DNA from 4 places in the Micromonospora terminaliae genome. Region 2 is predicted to be linked to each of the others. Evidence: riboswitches for the same ligand, from Rfam matches in the RefSeq annotation. Region 2 holds a riboswitch; each other region holds the start of a gene.
What was found. A riboswitch is a leader RNA that binds a small molecule or an ion and turns the genes downstream of it on or off. The one in region 2 is predicted to bind cyclic di-AMP.
Positions count from the first base shown of each region.

Region 1: another riboswitch for cyclic di-AMP. It lies ahead of GCE86_RS25985 (C40 family peptidase); the one in region 2 lies ahead of GCE86_RS03865 (C39 family peptidase).
Region 3: another riboswitch for cyclic di-AMP. It lies ahead of GCE86_RS28410 (coiled-coil domain-containing protein); the one in region 2 lies ahead of GCE86_RS03865 (C39 family peptidase).
Region 4: another riboswitch for cyclic di-AMP. It lies ahead of GCE86_RS12625 (LysM peptidoglycan-binding domain-containing protein); the one in region 2 lies ahead of GCE86_RS03865 (C39 family peptidase).

Region 1 covers NZ_CP045309.1:5,636,125-5,643,716, reverse strand. The annotation lists gene GCE86_RS26010 (tetratricopeptide repeat protein) at 1-512, shown strand, start outside; tRNA gene GCE86_RS26005 (tRNA-Gly) at 766-839, opposite strand; gene GCE86_RS26000 (zinc metalloprotease) at 1,063-2,049, shown strand; gene GCE86_RS25995 (pyridoxamine 5'-phosphate oxidase family protein) at 2,120-2,665, opposite strand; gene dcd (dCTP deaminase) at 2,744-3,322, shown strand; gene GCE86_RS25985 (C40 family peptidase) at 3,383-4,420, opposite strand; cyclic di-AMP (ydaO/yuaA leader) riboswitch at 4,434-4,569, opposite strand; gene GCE86_RS25980 (N-acetylmuramoyl-L-alanine amidase) at 4,778-6,808, shown strand; gene GCE86_RS25975 (NlpC/P60 family protein) at 6,873-7,592, opposite strand, start outside.
Region 2 covers NZ_CP045309.1:850,714-858,305, reverse strand. The annotation lists gene GCE86_RS03880 (bifunctional cytidylyltransferase/SDR family oxidoreductase) at 1-540, shown strand, start outside; gene GCE86_RS03875 (CDP-glycerol glycerophosphotransferase family protein) at 563-2,260, shown strand; gene GCE86_RS03870 (alpha/beta fold hydrolase) at 2,271-3,023, opposite strand; gene GCE86_RS03865 (C39 family peptidase) at 3,129-3,977, opposite strand; cyclic di-AMP (ydaO/yuaA leader) riboswitch at 4,178-4,319, opposite strand; gene GCE86_RS03860 (hypothetical protein) at 4,647-5,414, opposite strand; gene GCE86_RS03855 (hypothetical protein) at 5,560-6,033, opposite strand; gene GCE86_RS03850 (acyltransferase family protein) at 6,162-7,343, opposite strand; gene GCE86_RS03845 (alpha-ketoglutarate-dependent dioxygenase AlkB) at 7,428-7,592, shown strand, end outside.
Region 3 covers NZ_CP045309.1:6,118,905-6,126,496, forward strand. The annotation lists gene GCE86_RS28400 (helix-turn-helix transcriptional regulator) at 1-175, opposite strand, end outside; gene GCE86_RS28405 (carbonic anhydrase) at 383-1,045, shown strand; gene GCE86_RS28410 (coiled-coil domain-containing protein) at 1,110-2,129, opposite strand; cyclic di-AMP (ydaO/yuaA leader) riboswitch at 2,134-2,264, opposite strand; gene GCE86_RS28415 (YibE/F family protein) at 2,418-3,698, opposite strand; gene GCE86_RS28420 (DUF6153 family protein) at 3,894-4,316, shown strand; gene GCE86_RS28425 (DUF305 domain-containing protein) at 4,398-5,021, shown strand; gene GCE86_RS28430 (SHOCT domain-containing protein) at 5,072-5,254, opposite strand; gene GCE86_RS28435 (metal-sensitive transcriptional regulator) at 5,431-5,730, opposite strand; gene GCE86_RS28440 (heavy-metal-associated domain-containing protein) at 5,884-6,093, shown strand; gene GCE86_RS28445 (hypothetical protein) at 6,129-7,109, shown strand; gene GCE86_RS28450 (heavy metal translocating P-type ATPase) at 7,124-7,592, shown strand, end outside.
Region 4 covers NZ_CP045309.1:2,806,416-2,814,007, reverse strand. The annotation lists gene GCE86_RS12645 (SDR family oxidoreductase) at 1-181, opposite strand, end outside; gene GCE86_RS12640 (winged helix-turn-helix transcriptional regulator) at 217-687, opposite strand; gene GCE86_RS12635 (LLM class flavin-dependent oxidoreductase) at 763-2,331, opposite strand; gene GCE86_RS12630 (glycoside hydrolase family 3 protein) at 2,496-4,328, shown strand; cyclic di-AMP (ydaO/yuaA leader) riboswitch at 4,473-4,642, shown strand; gene GCE86_RS12625 (LysM peptidoglycan-binding domain-containing protein) at 4,644-5,300, shown strand; gene GCE86_RS12620 (YbaB/EbfC family nucleoid-associated protein) at 5,418-5,876, shown strand; gene GCE86_RS12615 (M4 family metallopeptidase) at 6,071-7,592, opposite strand, start outside.

The sequences.
Region 1 (7,592 bases), 1.9 Mb from region 2:
GTGGCCGGATCCTTCATGCGCGGTTCCTTGAAGACGGTAACGAAGATCCACACGAGCTAGCGCTATTCGAGCGTGCGGCGCAGCTGTATCAACTGCTCGGGGACGTGCGCGGCGAGGCCGAGGCGCTGTTCTGGGTCGGCACCTTCCACCAAGTGGTCAGGCGTGACAATGACGGCGCCGTTCCGCCTCTTGCGCGGTCGTACGAGCTGGCGACGCAAGCCGGTGACAAGCTGACGCTGTCGTATGCGGTTCGGCACCTCGGCTTTGCGAACATGGCCGCCGGAGCCGGTAGTAGGGCGCGTGAGCAGTTGGAGGAATCTGTACGGCTTCGCCGGGAAATCGGGTTCTCAGCCGGCGTCGCCGCGGGCTTGCTTGCGCTGGCCTACCTGACCGCCGGAGAGGGGCAACGCGACGACGCGCTGGCGCTGGTCGAGGAGGCAAGCGCGATCGCGGAGGCCTGCGATGCACAGGGTGTTCTCCGGCGGCTGGAGGAGGCACGGACGCAGCTGTAGGCGTCCGCCGATCGTTTTGTGCCCCGGACAACGCGCTGCACGCGACGCTGCGGGCGGACCGGAAGAGGGCCAGGAAGTCGTCCGGCGGCGCGGCCAAGGGCAAGGACCAGGCGGGCAGCGGGAGGGGCAAGAAGCGGCCGGCGGCCGGGAATCACCAGGGCTAATGGCACGCTAATGGCACGTCGCGTGATTGCCGATCTTGGAACATCGAAGGCCCTGGCTGGGACTATCGTCCTGGCCAGGGCCTTTCGCGTGGAGCGGGTGACGGGAATCGAACCCGCACTGTCAGCTTGGGAAGCTGATGTTCTGCCATTGAACTACACCCGCAGGCGGCACCACTGTACCTGAGGTCACCACCCCCGTGCACCCAGGTACCCCGCGCGTCGACCACACGCCCGCCGGGGGCACAGCGCCGCGGCCAGCACGAAGAAGTTTCCCCACGGCAACATATGGCCGTTCTCAAATCTGTCGATCGGATGTAACGTCTCCTCCACGTTCTCCGACCGGGCGTGACATACCCCCTGTCATGCCCGCAGAAAGAGGTGGGCCCATGGGACTCCGTCCCAACCTGCTGACCCGGCGTACCGCCGGTGTCGCGTCGACGACGCTGGCGCTGCTGCTCAGCACCGCCGCCGTAGGCGTCGTCCCCGCAGCCTCGGCCTTCTCGGCCGCCCCGTCCGGTTCCTGCGTCGAGCCCGCCGACGTCCACTCGGACGCGCGGGTGAAGAAGGGCGGCCACGCCAAGCTGGACCCGAACGCGCTGACCGCCAAGCAGGTCCGCGAGCGCGAGGCGGACCTCACCGCCGCGCTGGGCGAGCGGGCCAGGTTCCGCGCCGGCGCCGGTGCCGCCGCCCCGCTCGCCACGGTCACCATCCCCGTCGTCGTCCACGTCATCCAGCGGGACAGCACCCGGGCCGGCGGCAACATCCCGGACTCGATGGTGACCCAGCAGATCGCCGTGCTGAACACCGCGTACGCCGGTGGCACCGGTGGCGCCCCGACCGCCTTCAGCTTCCAGCTCACCAAGGTGCACCACGTCACCAACGCCGCCTGGTACCCGATCGTGCAGGGTTCCTCGGCCGAGCGCTCGATGAAGACCTCGCTGCGCGAGGGCGGAAAGAACACGCTCAACCTCTACCTGGGCGAGCTGAGCGACGACCTGCTCGGCTGGGCGACCTTCCCGCAGCGCAAGCTGAGCAGCATGGACGGCGTGGTCGCGCTGAGCGAGTCGCTGCCGGGCGGCACGGCGACCAACTACAACCAGGGCGACACCGGCACCCACGAGGTCGGCCACTGGCTGAACCTCTACCACACCTTCCAGGGTGGCTGCTCGGGCTCGGGCGACAGCGTCTCCGACACCCCGGCCGAGGCCTCGCCGGCCTTCGAGTGCCCGACCGGCCGCGACACCTGCACCACCGCCGGCCTGGACCCGATCACCAACTTCATGGACTACACCTACGACTCGTGCATGTACCAGTTCACCCCTGGTCAGGCGAGCCGCATGCTGACCGCGTGGAACGCCTACCGCGCGGCCTGACCGTCCCGCACCACACGCCGGTGCCGGTCCCGTCCTCGGACAGGGCCGGCACCGGCGTTTTCCGCGGGGTTCAGGCCGCCGGGCGGCGGGTGTCGAAGCCGTGCCGGCCGCGGCGGCCCTCCGGGGCGAGCGGGTCACGGCGGGCGGGTGCGGTCGCCCGCGGGTCGAGCCAGACGCGCACCTCCGGCCGGCCGGCACCGGGGCGGGCCGCCTGGTCGCGGCGGGTCAGCATCGCCACGTCGACGGTGAACTCGAACAACCGCCAGTCGCCCTGCGGCGCGGCCCGGCCGATGCGGGCCAGCCGGGCGACGGTCGCCGGATCGGTCACCGGGCGCGCCCGACCGGCCACGTAGGCCTCGTCGTCGCTCTCCTCCGGTGGGAAGGAGTGCAGGGCGTAGCGGCCGTCGCGTTCGAGGTCGCGGCGCTTGGGTGAGTCGATGACGAAGCACCAGAGGCCGTCGTCGGTGAGGACCGGGGAGACCGGGTGCACGCGCGGGCCGCCGTCGGCGCGGACCGTGGCGAGGTAGCCGAAACCCGGCCCGTACTGCTGCAACAGGAGGCGGATCTCGTCGGCGAGTCGGGGCTCGTCGGCGGCGAATTCGGACCAGGAAGCCATGCGGACATTCTATCGAACAGGTGTACGAAGATGTAGTCCGACACGCAGGTCACCCGTACCGGTCGCTATGGTGTTCCGATGCTGCTCTCCGACCGCGACCTGGTCTCCGAGATCAAGGCGGGCACGCTCGCGCTGGAGCCCTTCGAGCCCACGCTGGTGCAGCCGTCCAGCATCGACGTCCGTCTGGACCGCCTGTTCCGCGTCTTCAACAACCATCTCTACACACACATCGACCCGTCCGTGCAGCAGGACGACCTCACCTCGATGGTGGAGGTGGCCGAGGGCCAGCCGTTCGTGCTGCACCCGGGCGAGTTCGTGCTCGCCTCCACGCTGGAGGTGATCTCGCTGGGCGACCAGCTCGCCGGGCGCCTGGAGGGCAAGTCCAGCCTGGGCCGGCTCGGCCTGCTCACCCACTCCACCGCCGGCTTCATCGACCCCGGCTTCTCCGGTCACGTCACGCTGGAACTGTCCAACGTGGCGAACCTGCCGATCACGCTCTGGCCGGGCATGAAGATCGGCCAGCTCTGCATCTTCCGGCTCTCGTCGCCGGCCGAGCACCCGTACGGCTCGGCCGTCTACGGTTCGCGCTACCAGGGGCAGCGCGGCCCCACCCCGAGCCGGTCCTGGCAGAACTGGCGGACCTGGCCGACCCGCTGACCGACCGGCACGCCGGAACGGCGCAGGGACCCCCGCGGCACGGGAGCCCCTGCGGACCGGTCAGCCCGGGCGGCCGTAGCTGTTGATCTGGCCGTCGTCGACGCGCTTCATGGTGATCGGCTTGCCGGACTGGGAGGCGTGCACCACCCAGCCGTCACCGACGTACATACCGACGTGGTGCAGGTCGCTGTAGTAGAAGACGAGATCACCGGCGCGCAGCTCGCTCCGGCTCACCCGCCTGGTCACGTCGTGCTGCTGCCGTGCGTTGTGCGGCAGCGAGACGCCGGCCTTGGCCCAGGCCGCCATGGTGAGGCCGGAGCAGTCGTAGTGGTCCGGCCCGGCGGCGCCCCAGACGTAGATCTTGCCGATCTGGGCGCAGGCGAACTTGACCGCGACGCCGGCCGGGCCACCGGGGTAGCCGGCGGGGCACGGCGCCGGTCGCAGCGGGCCGCCGCCACCGTTGCCGTAGACCTTGAGGCGCAGCTTCTGCAGCTTGGCGATCTCGGCGTCGATCTGCTTCTTCTTGGCCGCGAGCTGGGCCTCGGTGCGCGCCAGCCCGGCGATCATCTCGTCGAGCGGCCGCTTCTTGGCCGCGAGGTCGTCGCGCAGCTCGGCGACGGCGCGTACCTGCTGCTGCTGGCGGTTCGCGAAGCGGTCGAGCAGGGCGAGGCCGTCGACCAGGTCGCTCGGCGACCGGCTGCCCAGCAGGGCGTTGACGGTGGAGAGGTTGTTGTCGCCCTTGTAGGCGTCGGCGGCGAGCCCGCCCACCTGACCGAGGGCGGCGTCCACCCGGGCCTGGAGCGGGGCGATCTGCTTGGCCAGCGCGTCGGCCTGCTTCCGCTTGGCGGCGAGCTGCTCGCGGGTGGCGTTGACCTGTTCGATGATCGGTTCGAGCTTGTTCCAGTCCTCGTCGATCTGGCGCTCGATCTCGGCGACCGACGGGTCGGCGTGTGCCGCCGTGGCGCCGCCGGTCAGGACGACGGCGGTGCCCACCAGAGCGGCGAGGGCGGTGGTGAAGCGGGACCAGCGGGAACGCGGCGCAGCCGTCGAGCGGTCGACCGACCGGCCCGACGGTGGCCGCGGGGCATGGTGTGCCACCGGGCTTCCGTACTCCTTCTTCCTGGCCGCCTACCGGGTTAGCTGACGGGTTCGGGCGGGAAGGGAGCCGCCCTACCGCAGTGGCTGCGGATTCACCCCAGGTACCTGGGTCCCCGGTTCGCCCGCGGGCGACTCGGCGGTGTCGGACCGTCACCACCCGGGATGGACGGTGAAACCGCCGGTCGACGATTGACCAGAGTAGAGAGCGTCGTTATCGTTCCGCAACCCAAAGCGCCGTGACACACCGTACGTGAAGGTTTTCTTCACGAGAGATTACTTGCTGGAAAGGTATTGACCCGGAGGGTGCGCGGGGTGAGGGTGGGGACGCAGTGACCCCCATCCCTGTCTGGAGGTTCGATGCACCTCACACCCCCGCCGTCGGGCAGACGGATGCTGCTGGCAGCCGCTGTCGCGGCTGCCACCGCACTCGTGGCGACCGGATCGGTCGCCGCCGAACCGCTCACCACCCAACCCGCCACCGACCGCCAGGACCAGTACGCCGCCGCCGCGGCGGAGTACGGCGTGCCGCAGAGCGTCCTGCTCGGCGTCTCGTACCTGGAGTCCCGCTGGGACACCCACCCGGGCCAGCCGAGCACCAGCGGCGGCTACGGCCCGATGCACCTCACCGACGCCGAACACGTCCTCGCGACCCCGGCCAGCGGCCACGTCGACGAGGACGAGGACCCGCGGGGCGACGACTCGCGTCCGCTCACCCTCGACCCGGCCGTCGCGGCCGCGCCGACGGAGGACGTGCTGCCGCAGGCCTCCCTGCAGACGCTCGACGCCGCCGCGGCGCTCACCGGCCTCGCCGAGGAGACGCTGCGCACGGACGCCTCCGCGAACATCCGGGGCGGGGCGGCGCTGCTCGCCTCGTACCAGAAGCAGTTGGATGCTCCGGTCGGCGCCGCCACCGACCCGGCGGCCTGGTACGGCGCGGTGGCCCGCTACTCCGGCGCGGACACCGAGGACGCGGCGGCGGCCTTCGCGGACGAGGTCTACGACCAGCTCGGCCTGGGCGCGAGCCGGACCACCGACGACGGCCAGCGGGTGACCCTGGCCGCCACCACGGTGACGCCGGACCAGTCCGGGCTGCACAAGCTGGGCCTGCGCCGCGCCGAGCGGCCGGACGGCCTGGAGTGCCCGGTCCGGCTCGCCTGCGAGTGGATCCCGGCCCCCTACAAGCAGCTCAGCGCGGACCCGGGGGACTACGGCAACCACGACCTCGGGAACCGGCCGGCCCAGCAGAAGATCGAGTACATCGTCATCCACGACACCGAGGGCTACTTCGGCCCGAGCGTGAACCTGGTGAAGGACCCGACCTACCTGGGCTGGCACTACACGCTGCGTTCGGTGGACGGCTACGTCGCCCAGCACATCAAGGCCAAGGACGTCGGCTGGCACGCCGGCAACTGGTACGTCAACGCCAAGTCCATCGGGCTGGAGCACGAGGGCTTCGCCGGGCACGGCACCTGGTACACCGAGGCGATGTACCGGGCCTCGGCCAAGCTGGTCCGGCACCTGGCGCTGAAGTTCCAGATCCCGCTGGACCGGCAGCACATCATCGGCCACGACAACGTGCCCGGCACCACCGCCGGCACCGTGGCCGGCATGCACTGGGACCCGGGCCCGTACTGGGACTGGTCGCACTACTTCGACCTCATGAAGGCGCCGTTCCACTCCACCGGCACGCCGCACACCGGCCTGGTCACCATCGACCCGGACTTCGCCACCAACCAGCCCGCCTTCACCGGTTGCAACCAGCAGCCGCCGGGCGTGCCGAAGCCCACGCCGCCGGCCGCGCCGTGCCCGCTGCGCGGCTCGTCGGCGGTCATCCTGCGGACGGCGCCGAGCGCGACCGCCCCGCTGGTCAACGACCTCGGTCTGCGACCGAACGGCACGCCGGACACCATGTACATCTCCGACCACGGCGCCCGCGCCTCGGCCGGCCAGACGTACGCCCTCGCGGACATCCAGGGTGACTGGACCGCCATCTGGTACCTCAACCAGAAGGCCTGGTTCTACAACCCGGCCTCCGCGCCGACGGCCAAGTGGGCGAACGGCTTCGTGGTGACCCCCAAGGCCGGGAAGACCACCATCCCGGTGTACGGGCGCGCCTACCCCGAGCGGGCGGCCTACCCGGCCGGGGTGCCGTACCAGACCATCTCCCCGTTGCAGTACTCCCTCTCCGCGGGCCAGCGGTACGCGGTCGGCGGGGTCCTGCCGGGCGAGTACTACCGGGCCGTCACCTTCGACGGCTCGGCGCCGGGTGACTGGACGGTCATCCGCGGCGAGAACCGGTACGTGCAGATCCAGTTCGGGCACCGCGTGATGTTCGTGAACCTCGACGACGTCCAGATCCAGCCCGCCTCCGTCGGCGGACCCGCCTGACCGACCTGACGACGAAGGCCCCCGGTCCGCGTGGACCGGGGGCCTTCGTTCTGCTCGGGGTGGATCAGTACGGCCTGCGGTAGCCGGCGACCGGCATGTAGCCCACCTTGGAGACCTGGACCGGTTTCCCGGTTCGGGGCGCGTGCACCATCAGCCCGTTGCCGAGGTAGAGCCCGACATGGTGCAGGTCGCTGTAGAAGAAGACCAGGTCACCCGGTCGGGCGTCGCTGGACGCGATCTTCCTGCCCTCGTTCCACTGCGCGCCGGTGAAGTGGGTCAGCGAGATGCCCGCCGCCTTGTAGGCGTACTGGGTGAGGCCGGAGCAGTCGAACGAGTTCGGACCGGTGGCGCCCCACACGTACGGGTCACCGACCTGCGCGCAGGCCGTCTTGATCGCGGTGCGTGCGGCGCTGCTCACCACACCGTCGATGGCCGGGCAGCCGTCCGGGCGGATCGAGGTCACCGGCAGCATCGCGGTCAGCCGCTTGATCTCGGAGTCGATCTGCTTCTTCTTCGCCGCCAGCTCGTTGCTCTGCTTCTGCTCGGTGGCGATCAGCGCGTCCAGCTTCTGCTTCTGCCGGTTGTACTTGTCGCGCACCGCGAGCACCCCGGCGATCTGCTTGCGCTGGTCGTCGGCGAGGCGGTCGAGGATGACCAGCTGCTCGGCGAGCGTGCCGGGCTTGGTGTTCACCAGCAGGGCGCCGAGGTCCTGGGACGGGCCCTGGATGTAGTACCGGGCGGCGATGTCGCCGACCTTGTTCATGGCGAGCGCCGACTCCAGCTC
Region 2 (7,592 bases):
GCGACCGGCCGCATCGACCACGTGGTGGTCACGGCCGGGATCCTGGAGAAGGGCGCCCTGGCCGAGATGGACGAGGAGACGATGGACCGCCTCCTGCACGTCAACTTCGTCGGCCCGGTCACCATCGCCCGGCAGTCGCTGCCCTACCTCCAGCAGACGAAGGGCCAGCTGCTGCTCTACACCTCGAGCTCCTACACCCGGGGCCGGGCGCGCTACGCGCTCTACTCGGCCACCAAGGCCGCGCTGGTCAACCTGACCCAGGCGCTCGCCGACGAGTGGGCCGAGTTCGGCGTACGGGTCAACTGCGTCAACCCGGAGCGCACCGCCACCCCGATGCGCACCAAGGCGTTCGGCGAGGAGCCGGAGCACACCCTGCTCTCCGCCGAGGCGGTCGCCCAGGCCTCCCTGGACGTGCTGATCTCCGAGCTGACCGGCCAGGTGATCGACGTCCGCCGGGCACCCGGCGAGCCGGTCGCCGCCGTGCCCGCCCAGCCCGGCGCGGATCCGTCCGAGCAACTGCCCGCCGGCATCGACGCCTGAGCCGCGAGACGGGACGAGCCAGATGCGTGGTGACCTGGTCCGGAAGCTGCTCGCCCGGGTGCTGACCACCGGGCTGGCGGTGCTGGCCTTCCTCGTCGTGGCGCTCACCGGAGCGACCGGCTGGGGGCTGGCGATCGCGGTCACCGCCCTCGCCGCCGCCGCCTGGGAGCGCCGGGTCCGGCCGAGCGCCGACGGCGTCGCCGAAACGGTGCTGGTCGCCGCCGGCATCCTGGTCGGTTACGCCCGCCGGCTCGACGCCGGCTTCGACCCGGCGCTGGTGGCCACCGCGCTCGTCCTGCTCGGCCTCGTGCTGCTGGTCGGGCCGCTGCGCGACGCCGGCGCCCTGGAGATCCGCGCGGCCAACCTCCCGGTCCGGTCCTGGACGCCGCTGGTCGCCGCCCGGCTCGGCGACGCGCTGCCGGTGCTGCTCGCCCTGGCGGCGCTCGCCGCCGGCCTGGCCCTGCCCGCCTGGGTGGCCCTGGCCGCCGCCCTGCTGGTCGGGGCGGGCTGCGGCGCGGTCGCCCTCGACCTCGCGCGGCGCCGGTTCCGGCCGTCGCCCGGCGGCGGCCCGGTGGGCCGGGCCCTGCGCCGGCACCAGCCCGAGTTCGTGCTCTACTTCTCCGCCCCGCCCGGCTCCGAGTACCAGGTCACCATGTGGCTGCCCTACCTGGAGCGGATCGGCCGGCCGTTCATGGTGCTGCTGCGCGAGCCCGAGTTCCTGCCCACCGTGGCCGCCGCGACCAGCGCCCCGGTGGTCTTCTGCCCCACGCTGAAGACGATGGACGAGGCGCTGGTGCCGAGCCTGCGGGCGGCCTTCTACGTCAACCACGGGGCGAAGAACAGCCACTGCATCCGCTTCTCGCAGCTCACCCACGTGCAGCTGCACCACGGCGACAGCGACAAGGCGCCCAGCGTCAACCCGGTCTCGGCGATCTTCGACCGGATCTTCGTGGCCGGTCCGGCCGCGATCGAGCGGTACGCCCGGGCCGGCGTGGAGATCCCCGCCGAGAAGTTCGTCGTGGTCGGCCGCCCCCAGGTCGAGGCCATCGAGGTACGCCGGGAGCCGGTCACCGGCCTCGCCCACCCGACCGTGCTCTACACCCCCACGTGGACCGGTCACCACGCCGACGCCGACTACTGCTCCCTGCCGGTGGCCGAGACGATGATCCGCCGGCTGCTCGACCGGGGCGCGACGGTGATCCTGCGCGCGCACCCGTACACCGCGCAGAACCCGGCCTCGGCGCGGCAGCTCGCCCGCCTCACCGAGCTGCTCTCCGCCGACCGGGCCCGGACCGGCCGGCCGCACCTGTGGGGTGCCGCCGCCGGCCGCGAGCTGACCCTCACCGAGTGCGTCAACCGCGCCGACGCGCTGGTCTCGGACGTGTCCGGGGTGATCTCCGACTGGCTCTACTCGGGCAAGCCGTACGCGGTCACCGACATGGGCGTCGACGGTGTGCACTTCGTCGAGCGGTTCCCCCTCGCCGGCTCCGGCTACGTGCTGCGCCGGGACATGTCCAACGTGGACGAGGTGCTGACCGAGCTGCTGGACACCGACCCGAAGGCGGCGGCCCGCTGGGTCACCCGGTCCCGCTACCTCGGCGACTTCCCCGCCGAGTCGTACGCCGAGGTGTTCCTCGACGCCGCCCGGCGGGAGCTCGCGCCGGGCCGGACGGTGCCTGCCCCGCGAGCCGGTGCGCCGCTCCCCTCTCCCGCCGCCTGACCGTCGCCGGTCAGAGGTGGTCGTCGAGGAGGGCGAGCACCGCCGCCGGGTCCTCGACGTGCGCGTTGTGGCCCAGGCCGGGCAGGGTGGCGACCGGGACGCCCAGCTCCTTGAGCTGCGCGTCGGTCACCATCGGATCCAGCTCCCCACGCGCCAGCAGCACCGGGACGTCGACCGCGGCGAGCAACGCGGGCAGCCGCGGCTCCCCCACCGCGAAGGCTGCCGGATCCATGGCCAGCCGCCAGCGGCCGTCCTCGCGGCGCAGCCCCGCCTCCACCACCGGATGGTCGGGGGCGAAGAGCCCGGCCAGCCCGGAGACCCGCAGGTAGCGGCGGGCGGCCTCGTCCCGGGTGGCGAACCAGGTGACCGGGCGGTCGGCCAGCTCGCGGGCCTTCGCCAGGTCGGCCGGAGACCACACGGCCTTGATGCCGAGCCCGACCACCGCGTCGACGGGCAGGCGCCGCGACCGCGCGGCCAGTGCCAGCGCCACCACCCCGCCGAGCGAGTGGCCGAGCAGCACGAGCCGGTCGCGGGGACCGAGCCGCTCGGCCACCGGGCCGAGCCCCTCGACCAGCCGCCGGGCCAGGCCGTCGAAGGAGTACCCGGGCAGCGGGGGTGACCAGCCGTGACCGGCCAGGTCGGGGGCGAGCCAGCGCCCCGCCCAGGAGTGCTCCAGCAGCGGCGCCCAGGGCAGCCACACCTCGCCGGTGGCGCCCATGCCGTGCAGGAGCAGCAGATGGCGGGTACCCGTTTCGTCGCCCATAGGCCGCAGTGTGCCACCGGACGGACACCACGCGCGAGAGCAGCGGGCACGACGACGTCGGGCACCGGCTCCAGGGAGCCGGTGCCCGACGGGGGAAAGCTGCGATCAGGCGGAGTAGCCGCGGGTGGCGGCCCAGTTCGCCAGGTCGATGGTGCTGATCCAGTACTCGGGCAGCGCCGGGTTCGCCGAGTCGGCGATCCGGACGGTGCGGCCGTCGTTCTTGTAGCCGATCACCGCGATGTAGTGGCCGCCCGGGAACGAGTGCCAGCCGCCGTCGGTGTCGGTGGCGTCGCCGGCGATGTTGACCACCACGCCCCGCCCGTCGGTGATCGCCTTGACCACGTCCGCCTGGAGCTGGTCCATCTCCGCCGGGCTCGCCGAGCCGCCGAACATGTGGGTCCGGTACGGGTTGCCCTTGACCATCTGGTTCAGGCCCCGGGTGGTGTCCTCGGCGGAGTTGGTGCCGTTCTCGCCGGCGTTCAGCGGGGCGATCATGGCGTCCTGGGTGGTCTCCACGCCGCTCGCGCTGAGGGCGTTGCGCACCGCGGCCGGGCCGCAGTTCCAGTAGGCGGTCTGCGCCTCGTAGGTGTAGTCGAGCACCTTCGTCGACGGCGGCTTCGGCTTCGCCTTCGGGGTGGTGTCCGGGTCGGCGGTGGCCTTGGCCGCGGCCTTCACGGCCGACGGCGACGCGCTCGGCGAGACGGACGGCGACGGGACGGCGGCCCGGGCCTCGCCGCGGCTGGCGACCTCACCGAGGCGCGAGCCGAGCTCGGCGACGGCGGCGGTGTTCTCCTGGCGGGCCGGGGTGTCGGCGTTGTCGGTGGCGGCGAGGGCCGCGCTGGTGCCGCCGGCCAGCACGAGCGCCGCGGCGGAGCCGGCGATGATCTGGTACGGGCGCTCGGTCACGAGACGGCGCAGCTGACGCTTCAGGTGGTGCTTCACGGGTTCCTCCACGGGGGCGTGCGCGGCACACACCGGCCCCACGCGCGGAGGAACTCACACGCGCTGGCGGGGCGGGTCGCCGCGGAAAGGGAGCGCCCGGGGAGCCGGGCGGTCGGGGCGGTTGCCGGGTCCGGTCGCCGTCAGGCGAGCGCCGGCACCAGGATGCCGTGGAGGCGGGGGGACGAACGGGGGGTGCTGAGCACGAGGAATGGCACTCCTTCCAGAACCGCCGACCGGGTTAGCTGACGGATTCGGGCGGGAAGTTCGCCCTACCGCGGGCCGTGGCCCGCGGATTCACCCCGGTGTTGCTGTGGTTCCCCGGTTCGTGAAAGCACGATTAGGCGGGTCGGCGCGGCGTCGCCTCTTGCGATCGGAAACCGCTCCGGACGCGCCGACACTACCGGTGGGTACCTCGCCTGCCAAGCACTCCCACCTGCGTAAACCTCCGATGCGACTACAGATTTCGGAACAGTCCGTCACTGACTTCACTCAATGGGACGAGCAGTTCCGGCGGCACCGTGCGGCGAAAAGCGGACATCCGGTGGCGAGCATCCCGGAATTGCGGTGCACGGACGCACCGCCTGCCCCCGGATGACCGTTTCCCCGGGCCGGGTGACCGGGCTCACGGTTTTCGGATAACGATTCGGCCGAATTCGCCGCCGCACCGGGCCGATCCGAGGGTCAGCCGGCGCGGGCCGGACGCCAGCGGGCGCCCGCGACGGCGGCGGGCGCCGCGACCGGGGTTGTCGCCGGCGTGACGCCGTTCGCCGGAGCCGGACGGAGGGCGCCGGTGGCCGCGTACGCCTCCGCGGCCAGGGTGCGGGCCGCCTCGGCGGCCAGTTCGGCGTCCCGCCACGCCCGCCGCTCCCGCTCGGCGGCCGCCGCCCAACCGGCCCGGCGGGCCTCGCGTACCGCCCGGGCCAGGACGATCTCCTGCTCGGCCGGGTGCCGGCGCGGGTCCCACCCGTTGCGGTGGGCCAGCACGTCGGCGAGCTGCCGGGCGCTCAGGTCGCCCCGCCAGTGCGCCGTCATGGCGGCGTGGTGCAGCCACCGCTCCCGGGCCGCGTACTCGGCCGGCGTGCGCGGGGTCTGCGGCGCGGGCAGCGCGCCGGCGTTGGCGAACCGGCGGGCGGCGGCCTCGGCCTCGTCGAACGCCCGCCAGGCCCGGTCGGCCTCGTCCTGGGCGGCGGCCCACTGCTCACGGCGCCGCCGGGCGGTCTGCCGGGCGCCGGCGGCGGCCACCGCCACCTCGTCGGCGTACCGGCGCAGGTCGGCCAGGCGGGCGGCCTCCTCGGCGGCCGGGTCGGACGGCGGCTCGGGCGCCGTGTCCCGCTCGGGGCGGGCGACGAGTGCGGCGAGCACGCCGAGGGCGAGCACGAGCAGGGCCGACCAGATCGCGGCGGCCTCGGGAACCTCGGTCAGGAAACGGTAGAGAACGGTCTGCGACATGGTCGGCACCTCACGGGGGAGATCGTGGTGGAGAGGTGTCCGCACGACCGGCGCCGAAGCGGCGGCGACGCGTGCCGCCGGGCCGCGCACGGGCGGGTGCGGGGGTGAGGTTCGGTGCGTGCTCGGGCGCGGGGCCCGCGACGGGTCAGCGGGCGGGCGGTGCCCGGGAGCCGACCGTGGCCGGGACGAGCCCCGCCGGGACGAGCGGCCGGTCCGCCGGGCGGGGCACGGCCACGGGGCGGTCCGCCGTGCGGGTGACGGGCGCGAGCGCCGCCAGCGGTCCGGGTTCACCGGCCGGCCGGGCCGGCCCGTCGACGGCGTCGCCGCGGAGGCCAGGGGCGGCGGCGTGAACGGCCCCGCCCCGGGAGGCCGGCCCGCGCACCGAGTCGGCGGCTGTCCCGTCGGCTCCAGCCTGGAGATGCGGCCCGGTGGCGGCCCGGAGGGCCGGACCCTCGGCGGAGGCCACCACGGTGGGGGCCGTCGGTGCGGTCGCCGCCCCGCCCAGCGGCAGCGTCGCCGTGCCGAACGAGCAGGCGACGAGCACGGCCAGGGTGGCCAGCGTCCGGGCGGTCCAGCGCGCCACCCACCACAGCGGACAGGTGAGCGCGATCGGCAGCACGGGTACAAACTACCGTCGATCCCGCCACACCGCACCGCCGCCGCGCGTGTCGCACCGGCCCGCAGGCGCGGCACCGGCCAGGGTGGACGGGTGCCGGCTGCGGCGACGCCGGGTGGGACCTGCCCGGCTCACGCCGGGTCGCGCCGCCCGGCGTACTCGACGGGCCTGGTGGCGGTGTCCGGGGCCGCGCGTGGGGCGGGAACGGAGGGCGCCGGCGCGGCGGCCGCCCGCGCCGGACGGGCCCGGCGCGACGGGCCGAGGCGGCGCATCATCGGCATCTCCACCCAGCGGTGCAGCGCCGCGGCGAGCAGGAGGTTGAGCAGCAGGAAGCCGAGCACGGCGAGCGGCCCCCACCACCCGCGCAGGCCGGTGCCCCAGTCGCCGGTGAGCCGCAGCACGGTCATCATGACCAGCACGTGCACCAGGTAGAAGGCGAAGGAGACCTCACCGAGCCAGACCATCGGACGGGACCGCCACGGCGTGCGCCGGCCCCGCACGTCGGCGTCCGCCGCCGCCGTGATGACCAGGAGGTACGCCGCCGCGAGCAGGGCCGCCCAGAACTCGGCGCGGATCCACAGCGCCGCGACCGCCCAGGTGGCGACGAACAGCACGCTGGCCACGGTCAGGTTCGGTCCGCGCCAGCGGTTCCGGCGCAGCAGTTCCGCGGCGGCCACGCCCATCCAGAACTCGAAGGAGCGGGTGACCGGGAAGATCTGGGTGACCCACCAGCGGCTCTCCTCGGGCACCAGGAGCTGGCCGGGCCACAGCGCCAGGATGAGCAGCGGCACGGCGACCACCACGGCCCGGAGCGTCCCGGTGCGGGCCCGGCGCAGCCACGGGAGCACCAGCGGCAGGCACAGGTAGAAGGCCAGCTCGCAGGAGAGCGACCAGCTCACGTTGTTGACGCTGTAGAAGTAGCCGTCGAGCGGGATCCAGGCCTGCACCAGGAACAGGTTGCCGAGCGCGGCCCACGGCGCGACCGGGTCGGCGAACCAGTACGCGACGGCCAGCGCCGCCACGAAGGTCACCAGGTGGTTCGGGTAGATCTTGGCGAGCCGGCGGCGCAGGAAGGTGCGGCGCGGCTCGCCGTCGCGGTACGACCAGACCAGCACGAATCCACTGAGGATGAAGAAGAACTCCACCCCCGAGAGGCCGAGGCTGAAGACCTTGCTCACCACGGCCCGGAGGTCGGGCTCGGCGACGATCCCCATGGTGCCGACGTGGAAGCCGAAGACCAGCAGGGCGGCGATCCAGCGCAGCCCGGTCAGCGACGGCAGCCGGGTGGCGCGGGTGGCCGGGGCGCTTGTCACCCGGGGCACCCTACCGGGTGGTACGCCGGGCCGCCCGCCGCGTCTCCTCGTACGCCTGTTCGATCCGGGGGTACGATCGGCGGCGTGTCCGACGTCGCGTACCAGCCCTCGATGCTCGACTTCGCCGCGCAGGGCCCCACCCTGGGCCCGCTCGCCGGCCGGCTGCGCCGGCACGAGCTGAGCCGGGGCGCCTGGGTCGACCACCTGCCCGGCTGGGTGGCGGGGTCCGACGCGGTGCTCGACACGCTG
Region 3 (7,592 bases), 1.4 Mb from region 2:
GGTCGGCGACGATCGCCTGGGCGGCCCGCTCGGTGACCCCCACCTCGTCGGCCACGTCCCGCAGCCGGGCGGTGGGGTTGCGGGCGATGGCCAGGAGCACGTGCCCGTGGTTGGTGAGGAACGTCCAGTTCCGGCCGCTGCCTCTCGCTCCCGGTGTCGTCGCCATGGTGGTCATCGTATGGCCCCCTCCCGCGTGTGCCGGTCCTGCCCTCGTGCGCCGGGTGCTGCCGGAGCCCCGGCGTCAAGGGTGATGCAACGCATGAAATGCGTATCACGTAAATCTTGACGTACCTTTGGCTGCGTGTGACCGTGGGTGCCGAGGCCGCCTCCGCTGCCGGCTGGCTGACCAGGGCTTTCATGCGCGAGGACGAGGTGAGGACCAGTGCCGCCGACCACTCCCGAGCAGGCGCTCGCCGAGCTCTACGCCGGTAACCGGCGGTTCGTCACCGGTGCCCCGCACCATCCGAATCAGGACGCCGGACACCGGGCGGCGGTCGCGGACGGTCAGCACCCGTTCGCGGTGCTCGTCGGCTGCTCCGACTCCCGGCTCGCCGCCGAGATCATCTTCGACCGGGGCCTCGGTGACCTCTTCGTCGTCCGCACCGCCGGCCACACCGCCGGCCCGGAGGTGCTCGGCAGCGTCGAATACGCCGTGACCGTGCTGGGCACCCCGCTCGTGGTGGTGCTCGGCCACGACTCGTGCGGCGCGGTCCAGGCCGCCCGCGAGGCGGTCCGCACCGGCACGTCGCCGTCCGGTCACCTCGGTGCGGTGGTGGACGCCGTCGCACCCAGCCTGCTCCGGGCCGCGAAGGACGGCGTCGAGGACCTCGACGGGATCGTCGACGTCCACATCGCGCAGACCGTCGAGGCGCTGCTGGCCCGGTCCGCCGTGCTCGCCGGCGAGGTGGCCGCCGGGCGCTGCGCCGTCGTCGGCCTGTCGTACCGGCTCAGCGCGGGCGAGGTGCGCACGGTGGCCCAGGCCGGCGCGCCGGCCACCCCGGTGCCGGCGCTGGCCGCGCCCGCGGATCCGGCGCTGGCCGGCTGACCGGCCCGAAAACGTCGAAGGGCCGGCCCGCACGTCGCGGGCCGGCCCTTCTCTGCACACATCGTCAGAGCAGCGACATGTGCACGTGGTCGGTGTGGTTGGAGGGTCCGCTGTAGGACTTCCAGCCGGTGGCCGGGAACCAGATCTGCCGGTTCCAGATCACGTAGTAGATGCCGAGCCGGTCGGCGTTGCGGATGAGGAAGGCGGCGACGTTGTTGCCGTACATCCGCTGGTCCTTCGTGCGCCATGGGGAGAAGCCGCTGTTCTGCAGCGACCAGTCGCAGGCCCGGCCCTTCGGGTGCTCGAACGGCCCGCCGTTCCGGTGGCAGCCCACGAAGCGGTTGAAGCCGGCCCGCTTGACCTCCTTGTACGCGTGCAGCGTGCGCGGGGTGACGCAGCCCGAGGTGGTCGGGTCGTTCTCGCTGCACGACTCCGGCTTCCAGTCGCCGTCGGCGGTCCGGCCCGGGCCCATGCGGGCGACCGGCGAGGTGGCCGAGACCAGGCCGCCGGTGAAGTCGATCCCGCCGACCAGCTTGAGGGCCTTCTCCGTCTCGGCCTTCTCGCGGGCCATCGCGTTCTTCTGCTTCTCCTGCTCGCGTACCTCGGCGTCGAGCGCGACCTTGGCCTGCTCGGCACGGGTCTTCGCGGCGTTGATGGCAGCGAGCTTCTGCGCGTTCAGCAGGTTCAGCTCGTCGAGGGCGGCGACCCGCCGGACGAACGAGTCGGGGCTGTTGCTCTCCAGGAGCACGGCCATGGCGCCCATCCGGCCGGTTCGGTAGGACTGGGCGGCCATCTCGCTCACCTGCGGGCTCAACGCGTCGAGTTGCCCCTGAGCCGCCTCCACTTCCAGGGCGAGCTGGAGCTGGCGCTTGCGGGACTTGTCGAGCTTCGACTTGGCCTGGAGGTAGGCCCGGTTGGCGCTGTCGATGGCCTCGGTGATGAGGGGGTCGTCGTCTTCCTCGGAGTGCCCCGAGGGTGTGGGGGTGCTCGGGGCCGCCGTCGCCGGGCCCGGCCCGGCCAGCACGGTCAGCGCGGCGAGCACGGCCACCACGGGGGTCAGCCAGCGGCGCAGGGGTGCCGTCACAGTGTTCCCTTCCGTCGGCCGCCGACCGGGTTAGCTGACGGGTTCGGGACGGAAGTGGCCCCTACCGCTCGCGCGGATTCACCCCATGTACCTGGTTCCCCGGCTCGCCCGCGGGCGATTGGGCGGCGGCACCGCTGGCGCGGGTGCGCGCCTTCGGCGGTGACCGGCAGCGAGGTTACCCGAGAGTCCACCCGTGTTCTACGTCCGGAAGCCGACCAATAGCGAGAATTCGTCCTCGCCGTGCGTGACCAGGATCGCGTTTGAAATCCGCCGTCACGCTGCGGAGTGTCACCATGCGGCTTCCGTGCTCCTGTCCCCGCCGCCGAGCGCCTCCAGCGCCTCGTCCCGTCGGGCCGGCGGTCGCGGGGCCGGAGGCTCCGCCGGAGCCGCGGTGGTGCGGCGTCGCCCGGCGGTGGTCACCACCGCGGCCAGTCCGGTGGTCAGCGGTACGGCGGCGATCAGGCCGAGAGTGGCCACCGCGCTGCGGACGATCTCCTGGGCCAGGAACTCGCTCGTCAGGATCTCGCTCACCGGCCGGGAGTCGGCGACGAGCAGGAGCAGCAGCGGCAGCGAGGCGCCCGCGTACGCCAGCACGATGGTGTTGACGGTCGACGCGATGTGCGCCCGGCCCACCCGGGTCGCCGCCCGGTAGAGGTGTCGACGGGAGAGCGCGGGGTTGGCGTGGGCCAGTTCGGTGACCGTGGCGGCCTGGGTGACCGTCACGTCGTCCAGCACGCCGAGCGAGCCGATGACGATGCCGGCCAGCAGCAGCCCGTGCAGGTCCACGTCGCGCTGGAACATCGACAGGGTGGTCGCGTCCTCGCTGCCGAAGCCGGTCAGGTGGGTGGCGGCGGTGGCCAGGGTGCCGAGCACGCCGGTCAGCACGAGGCTGCCGAGCGTGCCGAGCACGGCCACCGAGGTCTGCGCGGTGATCCCGTGGGTCAGGTAAAGAACCACGAACATGATCAGCGCGGCGCCGACGATCGCCATGAGCAGCGGCGGCTGGCCGGCTCCGATACCGGGCAGCACGAAACCGAGCAGGATGGCGAAGCTCGCCACCAGCCCGCCGAGCGCGGCCAGCCCGCGCCAGCGCCCGAAGGCCACGATCGCCACGGCGAACAGCACCGCCAGCCAGACCAGCGGCGTGCCGCGGCGGTGCTCGGCGATGTTGTAGGTCTTCGCGGCCGGGTCGGCCGGGTCGATCAGCTCGACCAGGACCACCTTGTCGCCGACCTCGACCCGGGGCGCGCCGGGCCCGGCGGGAACCGGCGTCTCGACCTGCCGGCCGGCGTCCGGGCCCTGCTCGGCGCTGACGGTCACCGTCCCGCACGGTCCGGCGGACCCGTCCGGCGCCTCCGGGGTCGGCGGGCACGGTTCGGTCACCACCCGGACCACGGTGCCGTGGTAGCGGGGCAGTGCCGGGGCGTCCGCCGGTTCCGGGCCCTGCCGGGGCCAGAGCGCCAGCGCGGCGACCACGGTGACCAGGAAGAGCGGCAGCACCGTCGCGACCAGGATCCGCCGTACGCCCGGCGGGGCGGACGGCGCGGGACGGGTGTGGTCGGCACCCATGCATCTCTCCCAACGATTCGCGACGGGACACGTGTCACCGGGCCGGCCGGTTCACCGGCGGCCCGGGTGCCGGCGGAACGGACGCAGGCCGGGTCGTCGCCCGGAATGGTAGCCAGGTGGGCTCGTTCGCACCGGGGACGAGACCGGCGGCGGGTTCCGGGCCGTGTCGCCCGGCCGGTTGGCTACCGTGAGGGCGTGGCGACGCGGACGGCGGTGAGCGGGCGGTGGGTCCGGCTCCTGCTGCTGCTCAGCACGCTGCTCGGGTTGACCGCGATGCACACCCTCGGCCACGGCGGGCACGCGTCGGCCGGCCCGCCGGCCGCCCACGCCGCCGGCCACGGCGCAGCCGCCGTCACCCCCACGGACTGCGGGGACGACGGCTGCCCGGTGCGCGCGCTGCCGCTGACCCACCCGGGCAACGACCCGTCCGGGTGGAGCGTCTGCCTGGCCGTGCTGGGCGCGTTCGCCGTCGGGCTGCTGCTCGCCGTGCTGCTGGGGGCCGGGTCGCGGAGCGCCGTTCCCACGGTCCGGGGCCGGCTCCGGCTCGCCACCGGCCCACGCGCCCCGCCGCGGTCCCACGGGTTACGCCTGGCGACGACGTCGGTGCTGCGCAGATAGGACGCCCGACGCGGGGACCGGACCACCGGTACCCGCGTCCGCCGACCGCTGCGTACGTTCCGACACCCGAAAGGCTCACTCGTGTTCACTCGTACCCTCGCCCGCCCGGCCGCCCTGGCCGCCGCGCTCACGGCCGCGTTGGTCGTGTCCGCCTGCGCCGGCGCCGACCACCCGACCGTCGCCCACGATCCGTCGGCGGCGACCGGCTCGCCCGGCGCCGCGGTCTCGGCCTCGTTCGGCGCCGCGGACGTGATGTTCGCCCAGATGATGATCCCGCACCACCAACAGGCCGTGGAGATGTCCGGGCTGGCGGAGACCCGGGCCGCCGATCCGGAGGTGAAGCGGCTGGCAGGGCAGGTCAAGGCGGCCCAGGCGCCGGAGATCGCCACCATGACCGGCTGGCTCGCCGCCTGGGGCCGGCCGGCGCCCTCGGCGAACGCCGGGCACGGCATGCCGGGAATGGACCACGGCATGTCCGGGATGATGTCCGAGGCGGAACTGGCGAAGCTGGCCGCGGCGTCCGGCACCGATTTCGACCGGCAGTTCCTGACCTTGATGATCGCCCATCACGAGGGCGCCATCACCATGGCCGAGGAGGAGATCGCCGACGGTGTCCACCCGGACGCCACGGCGCTCGCCCGGCAGATCGTCACCACCCAGCAGGGTGAGATCGACGCCATGCGGAAGCTGCTCGGCCGGCTCTGACCGGTGACGGTTCGGGTGCCCGGTCGCTCGCGGCGAGGCACCCGAACCGGTCAGGCCAGGCCGGCGCGGCGGCGGCGGTACTCCTCGTCGTCGATCTCGCCGTGGGCGTACCGCTCGTCGAGGATGCGACGGGCCGAGGACGGCCCGGTCCCCGCGGGCTGCCCGGTGAGCCGGAACACCAGCCAGACCAGTCCCACCAGCACCAGCAGCCCCAGCAGGGACCACGCCCACATCCAGCCCATCATCGGGCCGTTCCACATCATCTCGGCCGCCCTCCGATCCCCTGTTCCGAGGCCGGCCGGTCCGGTGCCGGCAACGGCGCCGGTCCCGGTCGCCACCTCGAACGTACGGCGGCGGCGGGTCCGCACGGTCGGGCCGATGGACCCGACCTGCGGGCCGAAGTCCCTGGTCAGCCGCGCTTCATGAGGCGGCCGACGGCGGCCATCATCTCGGTGGCCATCTCGTCGGCACGGCCCTCGGCGGCCCCCTCGTGCATGCAGTGCCGGGCGTGCCCGTCGAGCAGGCCGAGGCCGACCTTGTCCAGTGCCGCCTGGATGGCGGAGATCTGGGTCAGCACGTCGATGCAGTAGCGGTCGTCCTCGACCATCTTCTCGATGCCGCGGACCTGACCCTCGATGCGGCGGAGCCGCGCGAGCAGCTGGTCCTTGCTGGCGGTGTAGCCCCGGGTCGGGGTCGTCGGTGCGGTCATGACGTCAAGGATACCGTACCCCTCGGGGGTATGGTACGGTCCTCGCTGTAGCCGATACCCCCACCGGGTAACGGTACGTCCAAGTGGCAGCCGTCTCTCCTCTACTTACCCCCCAGGGGTATAAGGTGGAGGCGGCGGAAGGGGAGATGCGACATGGTCACCACCACGTACCAGGTGCAGGGCATGACCTGCGGGCACTGTGTCAACTCGGTCAGCACCGAGGTGAGCGCGCTGCCGGGCGTCACCGACGTCCAGGTCGACCTGGCCTCCGGCCGGGTCACCGTCACCAGTCAGAGCCCGCTGGACACGGACGCCGTCCGCGCCGCCGTGGACGAGGCCGGTTACGACCTCGTCGGGGCGTGACGGGTCCGCGGACCCGAAGGAACCGAGGTACCACGATGAACACGGCGACGAAGCTGAGCGGCTTCGCCCTGGGCCTCGCGGCGGTGTTCGGCACGGCGTACGGGGTCGGCCACCTGGCCGGCCCCGTCGCCCCGGCCGCCGAGACCCGCCACGACGCCACCGACGCCGGCCACGACGCCGGCGCGTCCGACCACGGCGACGGCGGCCACGCGGCCACCGCCACCGCCCACCTGCCCGGCGGGCTTCTCGTCTCCGACCGCGGCTACACCCTCCAGCCGGTGACCGCCCCCGCGGGCGAGTTCGCCTTCCGCATCACCGGCCCGGACGGCCGGCCCGTCACCCGCTACGACGTGGCGCACGACAAGCGGATGCACCTGATCGTCGCCCGCCGCGACCTGTCCGGCTTCCGGCACGTCCACCCGGAGCTGGCGACCGACGGCACCTGGCGGGTCGCCTCGCCGCTCGCCGGGCCGGGCGTCTGGCGGGCGTTCGCCGACTTCACCCCGACCGGCGGGGAGCCGCTGACCCTCGGGGTCGACGTCACCGTCCCCGGCGCGCTGGAGCACCGGCCACTGCCGGCGCCGGCCACCAGCACCACGGTCGATGGCTACACCGTCACCCTCACGGGTACCCCGCAGCCCGGCCGGACCAGCCGGCTCACCCTGACCGTCAGCCGGGACGGCCGGCCGGTCACCGACCTCCAGCCCTACCTCGGGGCGTACGGGCACCTGGTGGCGCTGCGCCAGGGCGACCTCGCGTACCTGCACGTGCACCCGGAGGGCGCGCCCGGCGACGGGCGGACCGCGGCCGGCCCGGCCGTCACCTTCGCCGCCGAGGTGCCCTCGGCCGGCGCGTACCGTCTCTACCTGGACTTCCGGCACGGCGACGCGGTGCACACCGCCGAGTTCACCGTCCTGGCCGGGGACCAGACCGCTCCGGCGCCCACCGCGCCGGCCCCCACGACCGCACCGACCCCGGACGCCGGCCACGGCACCCCGGGGCACGGGCACAACTGACCGGAGGTGCCGCGATGACATCCGCCAAGCCCCTGCCGGTCGCGCCGAACCTGATCGAACTCGCGATCGGCGGCATGACCTGCGCCTCCTGCGCCGCCCGGATCGAGAAGAAGCTCAACCGGATGGACGGCGTCGAGGCCACGGTCAACTACGCCACCGAGAAGGCCACCGTCCGGTACGCCGAGGAGATCAGCCCGGCCGACCTGATCGCGACGGTGGAGAAGACCGGCTACACGGCCGTCGTGCCGCCGCCGCCCACACAGGCCGCCGCCGGGGCGGCCGCCGAGCCGGTGGACGAGCTGCGCGGGCTGCGTACCCGGTTGTGGGTGTCGGTCGTGCTGACCGTGCCGGTGATCGTGCTGGCCATGGTGCCGGCCTGGCAGTTCGACTACTGGCAGTGGCTGTCGCTGACGCTGGCCGCCCCGGTGGTCGTCTACGGCGGGCTGCCGTTCCACCGCGCCGCCTGGATCAACCTGCGGCACG
Region 4 (7,592 bases), 2.0 Mb from region 2:
CCACCGAGGCCGGGTCGGTGATGTCGAGCCGCACCGGGACGGCGCCCGGCAGGTCGACGCTGTCCGGGTTGCGGGCGCCGGCGTAGACGGTGGCGCCCCGGGCCAGCAGCTCGGCGGCGAGGTGCCGGCCGAAGCCCCGGTTGGCCCCGGTGACGAGCGCGGTGCTTCCAGCGATCTTCATGGTGGTGCTCCTGAGGGTGGGAAGGGGTGGATCGTTCAGGACGGCAGCAGGCCGGGCCCGGGCAGCAGGTCCACCTGGTCGGCCGGCACGTCGTGGCCGGCCGCACAGCGCAGCGCCACGTGCACCGCGGCGCCGCAGTCGTGGTGGGCCAGCCGGACCGACGGCGCCTCGACGGCGTACGTGTCGCCCCACTCGCGCAGGGCGGCGAGCACGGGCAGCAGGTCCCGGCCCTTGGCGGTGAGCACGTACTCGTCGCGGGTGCGCTGGCCCGGCTCCCGGTAGGGCCGCCGGTCGAGCAGCCCGTCGGCGACGAGCCGCTTCAGTCGGGCGGCGGCCACCGGCTCGCTGACGCCGACCCGGCGGGCGAAGTCGTCGAAGCGCCGGGTGCCGAACGACGCCTCGCGCAGCAGGAGCAGCGTGGTGCGGTTGCCGACCACGTCGAGCGCCCCGGCGATCGAGCAGTTGGCCGTGGACCAGGAGTCGCGCTGCGCGAGGAAGTCCGTCATGGGGACGACGCTACACCTGCTGACTTAGGAAAGCCAAAGCCAGCTGTCTCACGCCGGATCCGGGAATATCCGCGCTCAGAGCTGGCCGGCGTAGAAGCCGTGCCGCGCGAGCGGCTCGACGATCTCCCGCTCCTCGTACGACAGGTGCGACAGCAGGGTGTCGGTGAGCAGGTCCACGGCGGCCTGGAGGGCGGTGAAGTCGCCCGGCTCGCGGATGAGGTCCACCAGCGCGCGGTCCACGCTCTCCACCACCCCGTGGATCACCACGTGCTCCTCCTCGAGGCGGTCCAGCACCGCCGCGAGCCCGGCGTCCGCCCGGCGCAGGTGCGGGAAGATCGAGTTGTCCTCGAGGCCGTGGTGCTGGGTCACCACGGTGCAGTACGCCGCGCAGTAGGCCCCGAGCGTCCAGTTGTTCTGCCGCATGGTCATCTCGTTCAGCACGGCCCGGGCCGCGCCCGGCGCGACGGCGCCGCGCTTCACCTGTTCCAGTAGGTCACGTACCTGGGCGAGCTCCTGGCGCAGGTGGTCGTGCACGTCCACGAGGTGCTGCCCGGCGGCCTGCCCGCGGGGCGTGTAGACCTGCCCGGCCGGTGCCGGCGGCGCCACGGGCCGGGTGGACTCGTCCCAGGGCCGGCGCGGGCTCAGCCGTACCCCCGGATCGGGTGTCGGGGTGACCGCGAGGGCGGTCGACCCGCCGGCCCCGACGGCGGCCTGCTGCTCCTCGACGGCGTGGGCGCGGCTGCCCGGCGTGGTGCGCTCGGCGGCGACGAGCTCGCGCACCGCGGGCGCCACCTCCTGGGCGAAGAGCTGCACGGCGCGCGGCTCGTCACTGCCGAGGATGAACGTGGCGATGCCGTGGTCCAGGGCCAGCCCGGCCAGCTCCTCCACCCACTGCTCGGGCGGGCCGTCCAGGAAGCCGCCCGACGTCCGGGAGAAGGTGCCCGTGACGTTGAGCAGGCGGCGCACCGCGGCCGGGTCCCGTCCGGCCTCGGCGGCGGCGTCGTCGATCACCGCGTTCAGGGCCGGCAGCTCCGCCGGCCCCTTGGGCAGGTACGCCAGCGAGGGCAGCCAGCCGTCCGCCGCGCGGCCGACCAGCCGCAGCATGCGCGGCTTGTACGCGCCGACCCACACCCGCACCGGATGCGCCGGGGCCGGCCCGCGCTTCGCCCCGACCACCCGGTAGTGCTCGCCCTCGACGCGGACCATCCCGCGCCGGTCGGTGTCCCAGACCTCGCGGATCACCCGGATCGCCTCGTCGAGGGCGTCCACGGCCGCGCCGGGGGAGAGCCGCCGGCCGCCGACCGCCTCGATCGCGTCCCAGAAGGCGCCGGCGCCCAGCCCGAGCTCGACCCGGCCGCCGGTGAGCAGGTCCAGGCTGGCCACGCTGCGGGCCAGCACCACGGGCTGGCGCAGCGGCAGGTTGAGCACGTTGCCGGCGAGCGTGATCCGGCTGGTGGCGGCGGCCACGAAGGACATCAGCGTCCAGGTGTCCAGGAAGCCGGGCTGGTACGGGTGGTCCTGGAAGGTCACCAGGTCCAGGCCGGCCTGCTCGCAGAGCTTGGCCCGCGCCACCACCTGCTCGGGCCGCCCGGCGCTCGGGGTGAGGAAGCCGCCGAAGGCCAGTTCGTGTCCGTGGTCGCTCATGCCTCGCCGCCTCGTCCCGATCTTGCGCGAACCCTGCCACCGTAGCCCGCGCCGCCGCCCGCCCGCCCGGCGGTTCCGGAACCGGCACGGATTGTTCACAGTCGATGCCCGTGGGCATATGGTGCGGGTGCACGGCCCCAGCGTTCCTCCGGAAGGAGCGACCCGTGATCCCTCACCGCCACCCCCGTCCCCTCGGTCTCGCCGTCCTGCTCGTCGCGGTCACCGCCCTGGCCGCGCCCGCCCCGGCCACCGCGGCCGGCCTGCCGTACCAGGACCCGACGTTGCCCGTCGCCACCCGCGTCGCCGACCTGCTCGCCCGAATGAACCTCGACGAGAAGCTGGGCCAGATGACCCAGGCGGAGCGCGGCGCGGTCACCGCGAGCGACCTCACCACGTACCGGCTCGGCTCGGTCCTCTCCGGCGGCGGCTCCGCGCCCGCGCCGAACACCGCCACGTCCTGGGCCGACATGTACGACGGCTTCCAGCGCGCCGCCCTGGCCACCCCGCTCGGCATCCCGATGATCTACGGCGTCGACGCCGTGCACGGGCACAACAACGTGTACGGGGCGACCATCTTCCCGCACAACATCGGCCTCGGCGCGACCCGCGACCCCGCGCTGGTCCAGCAGATCGGCCAGGCCGTCGCCGAGGAGATCACGGGCACCGGTGTGGACTGGAACTTCGCTCCCTGCCTCTGCGTGGCCCGCAACGACCGGTGGGGCCGCACCTACGAGTCGTTCGGCGAGACCCCGGACCTGCCGGCGAGCATGTCCACCCTGGTCACCGGCCTCCAGGGTGCCAACCTCGGCGGGCCCACGTCGGTGCTCGCCACCGCCAAGCACTACCTCGGCGACGGCGGCACCACCGGCGGCGACGACCAGGGCGACACCCAGCTCAGCGAGGCCGACCTGCGCGCCATCCACCTGCCCCCGTTCCAGGCCGCGGTCCAGCGCGGCGTCGGCTCGGTGATGATCTCCTACAGCAGCTGGAACGGGGTCAAGCTGCACGGCCACCGTTACCTGATCACCGACGTCCTCAAGGGGGAGCTGGGCTTCTCCGGCTTCGTGGTCTCCGACTGGAACGGCATCGACCAGATCGACGGCGCCACCGGCTTCACCGCCGCCGAGGTCAGCGCCGCCGTCAACGCCGGCATCGACATGGTGATGGTGCCGACGGCCTGGAAGAGCTTCCTCAGCACCCTGCGGGCCGAGGTGCAGAACGGACACGTGCCGATGAGCCGGATCGACGACGCCAACCGCCGCATCCTCACGAAGAAGTTCGAGCTGGGCCTCTTCGAGCGGCCGTACACGGATCGGAGCTGGACCTCGACGGTGGGCGGCGCCGCGCACCGCGCGCTGGCCCGCCAGGCCGTCCGCCAGTCCCAGGTGCTGCTCAAGAACGACGGCGGCGTGCTGCCGCTGGCCCGCGACAACAACAAGATCTTCGTGGCGGGGAAGAACGCCGACAACATCGGCAACCAGAGCGGCGGGTGGACGATCTCCTGGCAGGGCTCGTCCGGCGCCGTCACCCCGGGCACCACCATCCTCCAGGGCATCCGCGCGGCGGCCGGTCCGACCACGACGGTCACGTACAACCAGCGCGGCACCGGCATCGACAAGACCTACCGGGCGGCGATCGCGGTGGTCGGCGAGACGCCGTACGCCGAGGGCCAGGGCGACCGCACCGGCAGCATGAGCCTGGACCGCGAGGACCTACGTACCATCACGACGCTGCGCAACTCGGGCGTGCCGGTGATCGTGGTGCTGGTCAGCGGCCGGCCGCTGGACGTGGCCGCCGAGCTGCCACGGTGGAACGCGCTGCTGGCCGCCTGGCTGCCCGGCACGGAGGGCGGCGGCGTGGCCGACGTCCTCTTCGGCGGGTACGCGCCGACCGGCAAACTGCCGATGACCTGGATGAACTCGGTCAGCCAGCAGCCCATCAACGCAGGCGACGGCAAGGTCCCGCTCTTCCCGCAGGGATACGGCCGGACCTACTGAGCCGCCCCTCAATAAGCCCCCTTCGGACGGTCCGCAACTCGAATGGGCCGACCTTCGCTCGGCCGGGTGAAGAACTTCACAAGAAGTGGGCGTTCGGCGCAAAACGTTCCTAACGTCGTTTCCGTTCGCGATCGCGGACACCACGGGCCGGCAACGCCTAATCCCGCCGCCGGCCCGGTGGTACCTGGACCTCGGGCGGGAGCGGGGGACCCACGTTCCTCGGTGCACGACACCTCGGGGTGAAGCCGCCACCGGCGGCCGGGCTCCTCGGCCCGAACCCGACAGCTCACCTCGTCGGCGTGGAGGAAAACTCACATGGCAACTGATCACGTCGCCCGTCACCGCCGGACCGCGCAACGTCGCACCACCGTCGGAGCGCTCGTCGTCGGCGCGGCCACCGGCGCCGCCGCCCTTCTCGGCCCGGCCGCCCCGGCCAGCGCCGCGGGCGTGAACTGGGACGCCGTCGCCCAGTGCGAGTCCGGCGGCAACTGGCACATCAACACCGGCAACGGCTACTACGGCGGGCTCCAGTTCTCCCGGAGCACCTGGAACGGCTACGGCGGCCAGAAGTACGCCAGCCGGGCCGACCTGGCCAGCCGGAGCGAGCAGATCGCCATCGCCGAGAAGGTCCTCGACGGGCAGGGCATCGGCGCCTGGCCGGTCTGCGGCAAGAAGGGCGGCTCCACCAAGAAGTACGCCAGCAAGGACTCGGGCGCGAAGAAGTCCACGAAGAAGGCCACCTCGGAGCGGTCCTCGCACAGCTACCGGCCGACCACCCGCGGCGAGCGGCGCGTCGCGCCGAGCACCGGCGGTGCCGGAAGCTACCTGGTCCGGCCCGGGGACACCCTCTCCGGGATCGCCGCCGCGAAGCACGTCGCCGGGGGTTGGCACGGCCTGTACGAGCGCAACCGGACCGTGGTCGGCGACAACCCGGGCCTCATCTTCCCGGGCCAGCGGCTGCGCCTGCGCTGACGCCATACCGGTGCGCCGCACCACGAAACGCCCGGCCGGGGTTCCCGGCCGGGCGTTCGGCGTCGGGGCCGGTTGCTATCGTCACGGTGCTCGGAAAGACGTGAAGAAAGCGCGGATATGACCAACGATTCGTTCTCCGCGGCCGCGAGCCTCGACGAGCTGCTGACCAGGACGCAGCAGGCGCTGTCCGCCATGCGGTCCCGGGCCGCCGAGCACGCCGACGGCGCGCCGGGCGAGCTGCTCCGGGCCGAGGGCGGCGCGGCCGGCGGCCGGGTCCGTGCCGTCGCCGTCCAGGGTGGCCGGCTGGAGTCCGTCACCGTCGACCCGGAGCTGGCCGGGGAACCCCTGGACGCCCTGTGCGGGCACGTCGTGACGGCCGTGAACGCGGCCCTCACCGAGCTGGACGCCCGGGTGAGCGCCTCGGCCCGGGCCGACGTGGACGCCCTCGCGGCGCGGCTCGGTGCCCTGCCGGAGCAGTCCGCACGGGACATGGAGCGGTTCAGCCGGGCCATGGAGGGCGTGGCGGCCCGGATCCGCCGCGACGGCGCCGGATCCGGCGCGGGCCGCCCGGCCTGACCGCGCCGCGCCCGCGCCGGCGTGTCTCGGGAACGACGAAGCGGCCGGCCGCCTCGGGAACGACGAAGCCGCCGGCCTGTCTCGGGAACGACGAAGCGGCCGGCCGCCTCGGGAACGACGAAGCCGCCGGCCTGTCTCGGGAACGACGAAGCGGCCGGCCGTCGGGAGGACGACGGCCGGCCGCTCCGGTGTGGTCAGCTCAGGGTGACCGCGGTGTCGTCGACGACGAAGGAGGTCTGCAGGGAGCTGTCCTCCACGCCGCTGAACGAGATGGTGGCGGTGGTGCCGGCCAGCGACGAGATGTCGAAGGACCGCTGCACGTAGCCGGTGGCCTTGTTGAGGTTGGAGTAGGTGGCCAGGGTGGTGCTGCCCGCCTTCACGGTCAGCTTGTCGTAGGCGGTGGTCGTGGTCGACTCCGCGCTGTCGATGTGCAGCCAGAAGCTCAGCGTCGCGCGGCAGCCCGCCGGGATCGTCACCGACTGGCTGAGCGTGTCGGTGTGGGTCGTGCCGTAGCCGTCGAGCCATGCCTTGTAGGAGCCGCCGTGCGCCGCCTGGCTGGTGGAGTTGGTGATGACGCCGGAGGAGGCGGTCCAGCTCACGTTGCCCGACTCGAAGCCGGGGTTGGCCAGCTTCTGGCCGGTGCAGCTGCCCGAGGGCGGGGTGGTCGTGGTGGTCGGGGTGGGCGTCGGGGTGCCGCCCGTGCAGGTCGCCTCACCGGTCTGCGCCGGCACGCTGATCGCGTTCCAGGCGGCCTTGACCGCGTTGAACTCGGTGCAGCTGGTCGGGTAGAGGTTCTTCGCCGCCTGCAGCGTCCAGACCCGGTACTTCAGGTACGAGGAGGACGAGGTCTTTAGCAGCATGGCGTTGTACATGATCTTCATGGCCTTCTGGATGCCGAGGCCGGTGACGCTGCTGCCGTTGCAGGTGGAGCTGGCCGGCTGCCCGTTGGTCGGGCTGCTGCCGTTGGCCAGCAGGTAGAACCAGTGGTTGCCGGGGCCGGCCGCGGCGTGCACCTCGGTGCCGGGGATGCTGCTGGAGTAGCAGTTCGGGTCGCCGAGCGCCGACGGGTTGTACATGTTGCGGATCGGCCCGCTGCCCACCAGGTTGACCTTCTCGCCGACCAGGAAGTCGGGAGCGTCGTAGCTGGACGGCTCGTTGGCGAACCACTCGGTGGCCGCGCCGAAGGTGTCGGCGACGAACTCCTGGGTGCCGCCGCCCGAGATGCCACCCGGGGTGTGGTCGTCGATGCCGTGGCCGATCTCGTGGGCCACCACGTCGAGCGAGCCGATCCACTGGCCCGCGGTGTTCTTGCCGATCTGGACCTGGGTGCCGTCGTAGTAGGCGTTCTGGTCGTTCAGGCCCACGCGGATCGGCCAGTAGCCGCCGTTGCCGTCGGCGCCGTTGCGGCCCAGCCACTGGGCGAGCATCTTGTGCTCGGTCTGCGCGGCGAACAGCGCGTCGACGCAGCCGGTCTCCCGGTTGGTGGCGGTGCCGTTGCCCCAGACGTCGTCGGAGCCGCTGAACGTGGTGTTGGTCGCGGCGTCCTGGCAGCTCAGGTTGGTGACGGTCGGGTCCTTCATGGAGTACGTGGAGCCGGACTGGGTGGTGTTCAAGGTCAGCGGGCTGGGCCCGTTCCACGCGCCGGTGCCGGTGCCGTGCACGACGTGCTCCTGCGTCCGCAGCACCGCGCCGCTGACGGCGTCGACGTCGACCGTG